2 regions of the Streptomyces sp. NPDC041713 genome follow, and region 1 is predicted to be linked to the other one. Evidence: riboswitches for the same ligand, from Rfam matches in the RefSeq annotation. Region 1 holds a riboswitch; the other holds the start of a gene.
The links. A riboswitch is a leader RNA that binds a small molecule or an ion and turns the genes downstream of it on or off. The one in region 1 is predicted to bind glycine.

Region 1 (3,395 bases):
GTGCCCTGGGCCTCCATGACGGCGACCGGAGCGAAGTTCTCCGAGGCGATCATTTCCAGGGTGGACTGCTGGCGGTGGAGCTCGGCGTCGACGGCGGCGGCGACGTCCGGGTCCAGCTCGTGGAGAGGGGTGTTGAGAAGCGACATCACGCGATCCCTAACGGTATGGGTCAGCCGGCGGCGAAGGCGGTGTACTCATCGGCGGAGAGCAGGTCGCCCGGCTCGTCCGTGATGCGCACCTTGAACAGCCAACCGCCCTCGAACGGGGCGGAGTTGACCAGCGAGGGGTCGTCCACGACGTCCTGGTTGGCCTCGGTGACCTCGCCGTTCACCGGGGAGTAGAGGTCGCTGACCGACTTGGTCGACTCCAGCTCGCCACAGGTCTCGCCCGCGGTCACCGTGGAGCCGACCTCCGGAAGCTGCACGAAGACGACGTCACCGAGCGCGTTCGCGGCGTGCTCCGTGATGCCGACCGTCGACACGCCCTCCTCGGTGGCCGACAGCCACTCGTGCTCCTTGCTGTAACGCAGCTGCTGGGGGTTGCTCATGACCTGAATTCTCCTGTACGCGGGTGGGTGCTGCGGAACGGGGACGGTGTGCGGGGGGTCACGTCCGGCGCCGGGGCGCCGGGCCGCACACTGGGCGTCACTTCTGGCGCTTGTAGAACGGCAGGGCCACGACCTCGTACGGCTCGTGGGTGCCGCGGATGTCCACGCCGACGCCCTGGGTGCCCGGGGCGGCGTGCTCGGCGTCGACGTACGCCATGGCGATCGGCTTGCCCAGCGTCGGGGACGGGGCGCCCGAGGTGACCTCGCCGATCACCTTGCCGTCGGCGACCACCGGGAAACCGGCGCGCGGCACCCGGCGGCCCTCGGCGACCAGGCCCACGAGCTTGCGCGGCGGTGCGGTCTCGGCGCGCTCGGCGGCGGCCGCGAGGGCGGCGCGGCCCACGAAGCTCTCCGACTGCGAGGTCTTCTCGAACTTCACGACCCGGCCGAGTCCGGCGTCGAACGGCGTCAGCCCGGCGGTCAGCTCGTGCCCGTACAGCGGCATGCCCGCCTCCAGGCGCAGCGTGTCCCGGCAGGAGAGGCCGGCCGGGACCAGGCCGACGGGGGTGCCCGCATCGAGCAGCGCGCCCCACAGCTTCTCCGCGTCGCCGGGGGAGACGAAGAGCTCGAAGCCGTCCTCGCCGGTGTAGCCGGTACGGGCGATGAGGGCGGGCACGCCCGCGACGGTGCCCGGCAGGCCCGCGTAGTACTTCAGACCGTCCAGGTCGGCGTCGGTGAGCTGCTTGAGGATGCCGGAGGACTCCGGGCCCTGGACGGCCAGCAGCGCGTACGCGTCCCGGTCGTCGCGGACCTCGGCGTCGAAGCCGTCGGCGCGGGCGGTCAGCGCGTCGAGCACGACCTGCGCGTTGGAGGCGTTGGCGACCACCATGTACTCGGTCTCGCCGAGCCGGTAGACGATCAGGTCGTCCAGGATTCCGCCGTCCTCGGCGACGATCATGGTGTAGCGGGCGCGGCCGACGCCGACCGAGCCGATGTTGCCGACCAGCGCGAAGTTCAGGAAGTCGGCGGCCTCGGCGCCGGTGACGGTGATCTCGCCCATGTGGGAGAGGTCGAAGAGGCCGGCCTTGGTGCGCACGGCGTTGTGCTCGTCGCGCTCGCTGGCGTACCGCAGCGGCATGTCCCAGCCCGCGAAATCGGTCATGGTCGCACCGAGGAGGCGATGTACGGCGTCGAGGGCGGTCAGACGGGGGGCAGTGCTCATGAAGGGAACTCCCAGGGCATGACGGGCGAGGTCGATCCTCCCCATCTGTCATCGGAACCTGAGAGGTTCGCCGCAGGCGTCTCGACATCCGAGACGTACGGCTTGCACCTTGGGTGGGACCGCCGGGGCGGCCCGCTTTTCAGATGTGCCTCGCCCGCGCGGTACGGGGCCTGAGAGATTCAAGGGAGGGACTTGCTCCTTCGGCGCCCCGGACGACACAGCACCTGCTGGTCCCGGAGACTCTCCCGCGCGGATTCAAACGGCCGGTATGGAGTTGGCGGGCTCATCATTGCACGCGACCCTGTCCAGGGGGACCCGTGACCGGCAGCGGATCGCGCGGCCCGCGCACGGTTGTGCCGCATTACCTTCTCTTTACACTTGACGGGGAAGCAGTACGTGACCGCTATGGGGAGGCCGATCACGGTGCGCAGCAGGACAGGCGTCTTCGCTCCAACCACGGGGGTGGCGCTGCCCAAGCAGGTCGCCGCCCCGGCCCGGGAGAGCTGCGGCCCGCTCCCCGTGGCCGTCGTCCGCGACCTGCGCCGGCGCTCCGGCCACAGCCCGCACCGCCTCACCTTCGGCGCGGGCGACCTGGTCGTCGTCTCCGGGCTGCCCGGTGGCGGGAAGTCGACCCTCATGCGGCAGGCCGTCACCGGCCCGCGCATCGACTCCCAGGACACCCGCGACCGCTGGGCCGGCCGCATGCCCCGCCTCCTCCCGTACGTGATCTACCGCCCCCTGGTCCGCCTCGCGCACTACGCGGGACTGCGCCGCCACCTGCGCTCCGGGGCGAGCGTCGTGGTGCACGACTGCGGCACCCAGCCGTGGGTGCGCCGCTGGCTCGCCCGCGAGGCGGGCCGGCGCGGCGCCGTCCTGCACCTGCTGCTGCTCGACGTGCCGGTGGACACGGCGCTCGCGGGCCAGCGCGAGCGCGGCCGCGGCGTCTCCCGGTACGCCTTCGCGCGCCACCGCAGGACGGTCGGCCGGCTCGTCGACGCCGCCGAGCGCGGCGACCTGCCGCGCGGCTGCGGCTCGGCGGTGCTCCTGGACCGGGCGGCGGCGCAGGTCCTGCGGGGGATCGCCTTCGACGGCCGACCCGCCCGGCGTTAGGGTTCGAGCCGCAGGCAGAGCGGTCGCGAGCAGGGGTTGGACAGATGGACTTTCCGGCGCAGGCACAAGCCCATCCGTACGCGGGTTGGCCGGGCAACGAGCTGGAGGAGGTCCTCGCGGCCTCCCTCGGCGCCGCCGAATCGGCGGGCGGCCGGATCGTGGAGGTCCTCGGCCGCAGCGCGATATGGATCCCGCTGCCGAACGGCGGCGGTCCCGACAGCGGCACCCTCGACCTGCCGACGCTGGAGATCGAGGGCCAGGCGTACGTCCCCGTCTTCACCTCCGAGCAGCAGTTCCGCCAGGCGCTCGGCGCCGCCGCCGACCGCATGGGGTGCACCGTGGCGCCCGCCGTGGAGTTCGCCCGCGGCCTGCCCCCGCAGCTGGGCATCGCACTCAACCCGGACGGCACCGTCGGCGCCCCGCTGCCGCCGGCCGCCGTCGCCGAGCTCTGCAGGGCCGGCCGCTCCGCGCTGGACGGCCCCGCCACCGGCGGCCGCGTGCGGCTCTACGAACCGG
Region 2 (3,395 bases), on a different contig from region 1:
GCTCGCGGAGGCCGGCGAGGACGAGCTCGTACGACTCCTGGGCAAGGCGCACGGGGGCTCGCTATACGCGATGGCGCTGGCGCTCGACGAGCGGCCCGTGGTGGCCGAGCGGGAGAGCAAGTCGGTGAGCGTCGAGGACACGTACGACGTGGACATCCACGACCGGGTGCGGATCCGCGGTGAGGTCGCGCGGCTCGCCGACCGGTGTGTGGAGCGGCTGCGGACGGCGGGGCACTCGGGGCGGACCATCGTGCTCAAGGTACGGCGGTTCGACTTCTCCACGCTGACGCGCTCCGAGACGCTGCGCGGGCCCACGGACGACCCCGGGGTGGTGCGGGAGGCCGCGGCGCGGCTCCTTGAGTCCGTGGACACCACGGGAGGGGTGCGGCTCCTCGGTGTCGGCGTCTCAGGCCTCGCGGACTACACGCAGGAGGACCTCTTCGCCCAGGCCCAGGCCCAGGCGCAGGCTCAGGCCGCCGAGGCGCTTGCTCGGGCGGCCGGGGCGGAGGCCGTCGTGGTCGAGTCGGCCGAGGCGGCGGGAGCGGCGCAGGGGGGCGTGGAGGGCGGTTCCGGGGGCGAAGGCGGCGATGCCGGGGCCGGTGACGTCGTGGCCGAGGAGTCGGTGGCGCTCGGTGAGCGGCGGTGGGTGGCTGGGATCGACGTACGGCACAGCGAGTACGGGCACGGGTGGGTCCAGGGGAGCGGGCTCGGGCGGGTGACGGTGCGCTTCGAGACGCCGTATTCGGCTCCGGGACGGGTGAAGACCTTCCGGACGGACGACCCGGATCTGGTGCCCGCCGAGCCGCTGCCACTGGTCGCCGCGGTGCCGCTGGGGGCGGTGGCCGGGGCGGAGCCCGGAAAGGGGCTCGAGAACGCCTCCGGTGTCGCTCGGGCGGAGGTGGGGGACCAGGGGGAGGGCTGAGGCCGCCGGCAGAAGGGATCAGGACGGGATCAGGACGGCGTCAGGGGGATGGCGTCAGGGGGATTCCGTGCCCGCGATGCGGCCGAAGGTCTGGTCGGGTGGAGGCGGCGTCCGCGGTGGTGTCGTGTCCAGGCCGTAGTGGTGGTAGAGCTGGAGTTCCTGCTCGGGGGAGAGGTGGCGGCCCACCCCGAAGTCCGGGGCGTCCTTGATCAGGTCGTGGTCGAAGGGGATCCGTACGGTGCCGTCCTCGCCCAGCTCGCTCGGCTCCAGCGGCACGAAGGCGTCGCGGCTGAACAGGCCGGTGCGTATGGCGGCCCACTCCGGGGCCCCGGTGGCGTCGTCGAGGTAGACCTCGTCGATCGTGCCGATCTTCGTCCCGTTCCGGTCGAACGCCTTGCGGCCGATCAGATTGCGCGGATCGATGTCGGTCTGCACGGGCCCTCCAGATGGTCGCGGGTTGTCGAAACCGGGCGTAACTCATCCTTATTCGTTCGTAGTCACTACGAAAGAGCACTTCGGGGCAGGTGGCCACTCGAGGGATCGGCCGTGGTCCTCGCTGGTAGGCTGGCGTTCGGCTGTTGACCCCGTGCGGGAGAGCTCTCCGGAACACGGTTCCCGGAGGCGCCGAAGGAGCAAATCCTCCCCGGAATCTCTCAGGCATCCAGTACCGCACGGACGAGGTCACTCTGGAAAGCAGGGCGGGCGTCGGGCGGGCACGTTCGAAACCCCTCCTCACCGACGGTGAAAGCAGATCTGTCGACATGACGGGACTGTGAAGCTCTCAGGTTGAGATGACAGAGGGGGAGGCCGTCCGGGTACCCGCGCCGTGGTACCCCTCGCAGGTCGTGCAGACCAGGAGGCCTCCGCCATGACTGCCACCAATCGCATCCCGCTCTCCGCGCTCGAGCAGGGCATCCCCTTCGAGGAGCGGCACATCGGGCCCGATGCGGAAGCGCGGGCCAAGATGCTCGCCCAGGTCGGGTACGGCTCGCTCGACGAGCTGACGGCCGCCGCGGTGCCGGATGTGATCAAGAACGCCGAGGCGCTGGACCTGCCCGGCGCGCGCACCGAGGCCGAGGTGCTGGCCGAGCTGCGCTCCCTCGCCGACCGCAACCAGGTCCTCGACTCCATGATCGGACTCGGGTACTACGGCACGTTCACGCCGCCCGTCATCCTGCGGAACGTGATGGAGAACCCCGCCTGGTACACCGCGTACACGCCGTACCAGCCGGAGATCTCGCAGGGCCGCCTGGAGGCGCTGCTCAACTTCCAGACCATGGTCGCCGAGCTGACCGGCCTGCCCACCTCCGGGGCCTCGCTCCTCGACGAGGGCACCGCCGCCGCCGAGGCCATGGCGCTGTCCCGGCGCATGGGCAAGGTCAAGAACGGCGTCTTCGTCGTCGACGCCGACGCGCTGCCGCAGACCATCGCCGTCATCCAGACCCGCGCCGAGCCCACCGGCGTCGAGATCGTGGTCGCCGACCTGAGCGACGGCATCCCCGCCGAGGTCGCCGAGCGCGGTGTCGTCGGCGTCCTCGTGCAGTACCCGGGCGCCTCCGGTGCCGTACGGGACATCAAGCCGCTCATCGACCAGGCGCACGAGATCGGCGCCGTCGTCACCGTCGCCGCCGACCTGCTCGCCCTGACGCTGCTCACCTCTCCCGGCGAGCTGGGCGCCGACATCGCCGTCGGCACGACGCAGCGCTTCGGTGTGCCGATGGGCTTCGGCGGCCCGCACGCCGGTTACATGGCGGTGCGCGAGAAGTTCGCGCGCAGCCTCCCCGGGCGCCTCGTCGGCGTCTCCGTCGACGCCGACGGCAACAAGGCCTACCGGCTCGCGCTGCAGACCCGTGAGCAGCACATCCGCCGCGAGAAGGCCACCAGCAACATCTGCACCGCTCAGGTGCTGCTCGCGGTCATGGCCGGAATGTACGCCGTCTACCACGGCCCCGAGGGCCTGAAGGCCATCGCCCGGCGCACCCACCGGTACGCGACGCTGCTCGCGGCCGGGCTCACGGCCGGCGGCGTCGAAGTCGTGCATGGCGCCTACTTCGACACCCTGACCGTGCGCGCCGAGGGCCGCGCGGAGGAGCTCGTCGCGGCCGCCCGCGAAGGCGGCGTGAACATCCGCCTGGTCGACGCCGACCACGTCTCCCTCGCCTGTGACGAGACCACCACGCGGGCCCAACTCGCCGCAGTGTGGGGCGCGTTCGGGGTCGAGGCCGACGTCGACGCGCTCGACGCCACCGTCGCGGACACGCTGCCCGACGGCCTGCTGCGCGCGGACGACTACCTCACCCACCCCGTCTTCCACCAGAACCGCTCCGAGACCGCGATGCTGCGCTACCTGCGCAGGCTCGCCGACCGCGACTACGCGCTCGACCGCGGCATGATCCCGCTGGGCTCCTGCACCATGAAGCTCAACGCGACCACCGAGATGGAGCCGGTCACCTGGCCCGAGTTCGGCCAGCTG

Region 2: it holds a riboswitch for glycine, as region 1 does, so the genes downstream of both, gcvP (aminomethyl-transferring glycine dehydrogenase) here and gcvT (glycine cleavage system aminomethyltransferase GcvT) in region 1, are expected to answer to the same signal.

The regions. Positions count from the first base shown of each region.
Region 1 is NZ_JBVIZY010000009.1:49,664-53,058, forward strand. Features, by position in the region: gene glyA (serine hydroxymethyltransferase) at 1-146, opposite strand, end outside; gene gcvH (glycine cleavage system protein GcvH) at 170-547, opposite strand; gene gcvT (glycine cleavage system aminomethyltransferase GcvT) at 645-1,769, opposite strand; glycine riboswitch at 1,805-1,918, opposite strand; glycine riboswitch at 1,919-2,027, opposite strand; gene ACZ6CV_RS25735 (AAA family ATPase) at 2,175-2,879, shown strand; gene ACZ6CV_RS25740 (enhanced serine sensitivity protein SseB) at 2,924-3,395, shown strand, end outside.
Region 2 is NZ_JBVIZY010000013.1:9,468-12,862, forward strand. Features, by position in the region: gene ACZ6CV_RS30605 (DNA polymerase IV) at 1-922, shown strand, start outside; gene ACZ6CV_RS30610 (PRC-barrel domain-containing protein) at 977-1,357, opposite strand; glycine riboswitch at 1,502-1,602, shown strand; gene gcvP (aminomethyl-transferring glycine dehydrogenase) at 1,791-3,395, shown strand, end outside.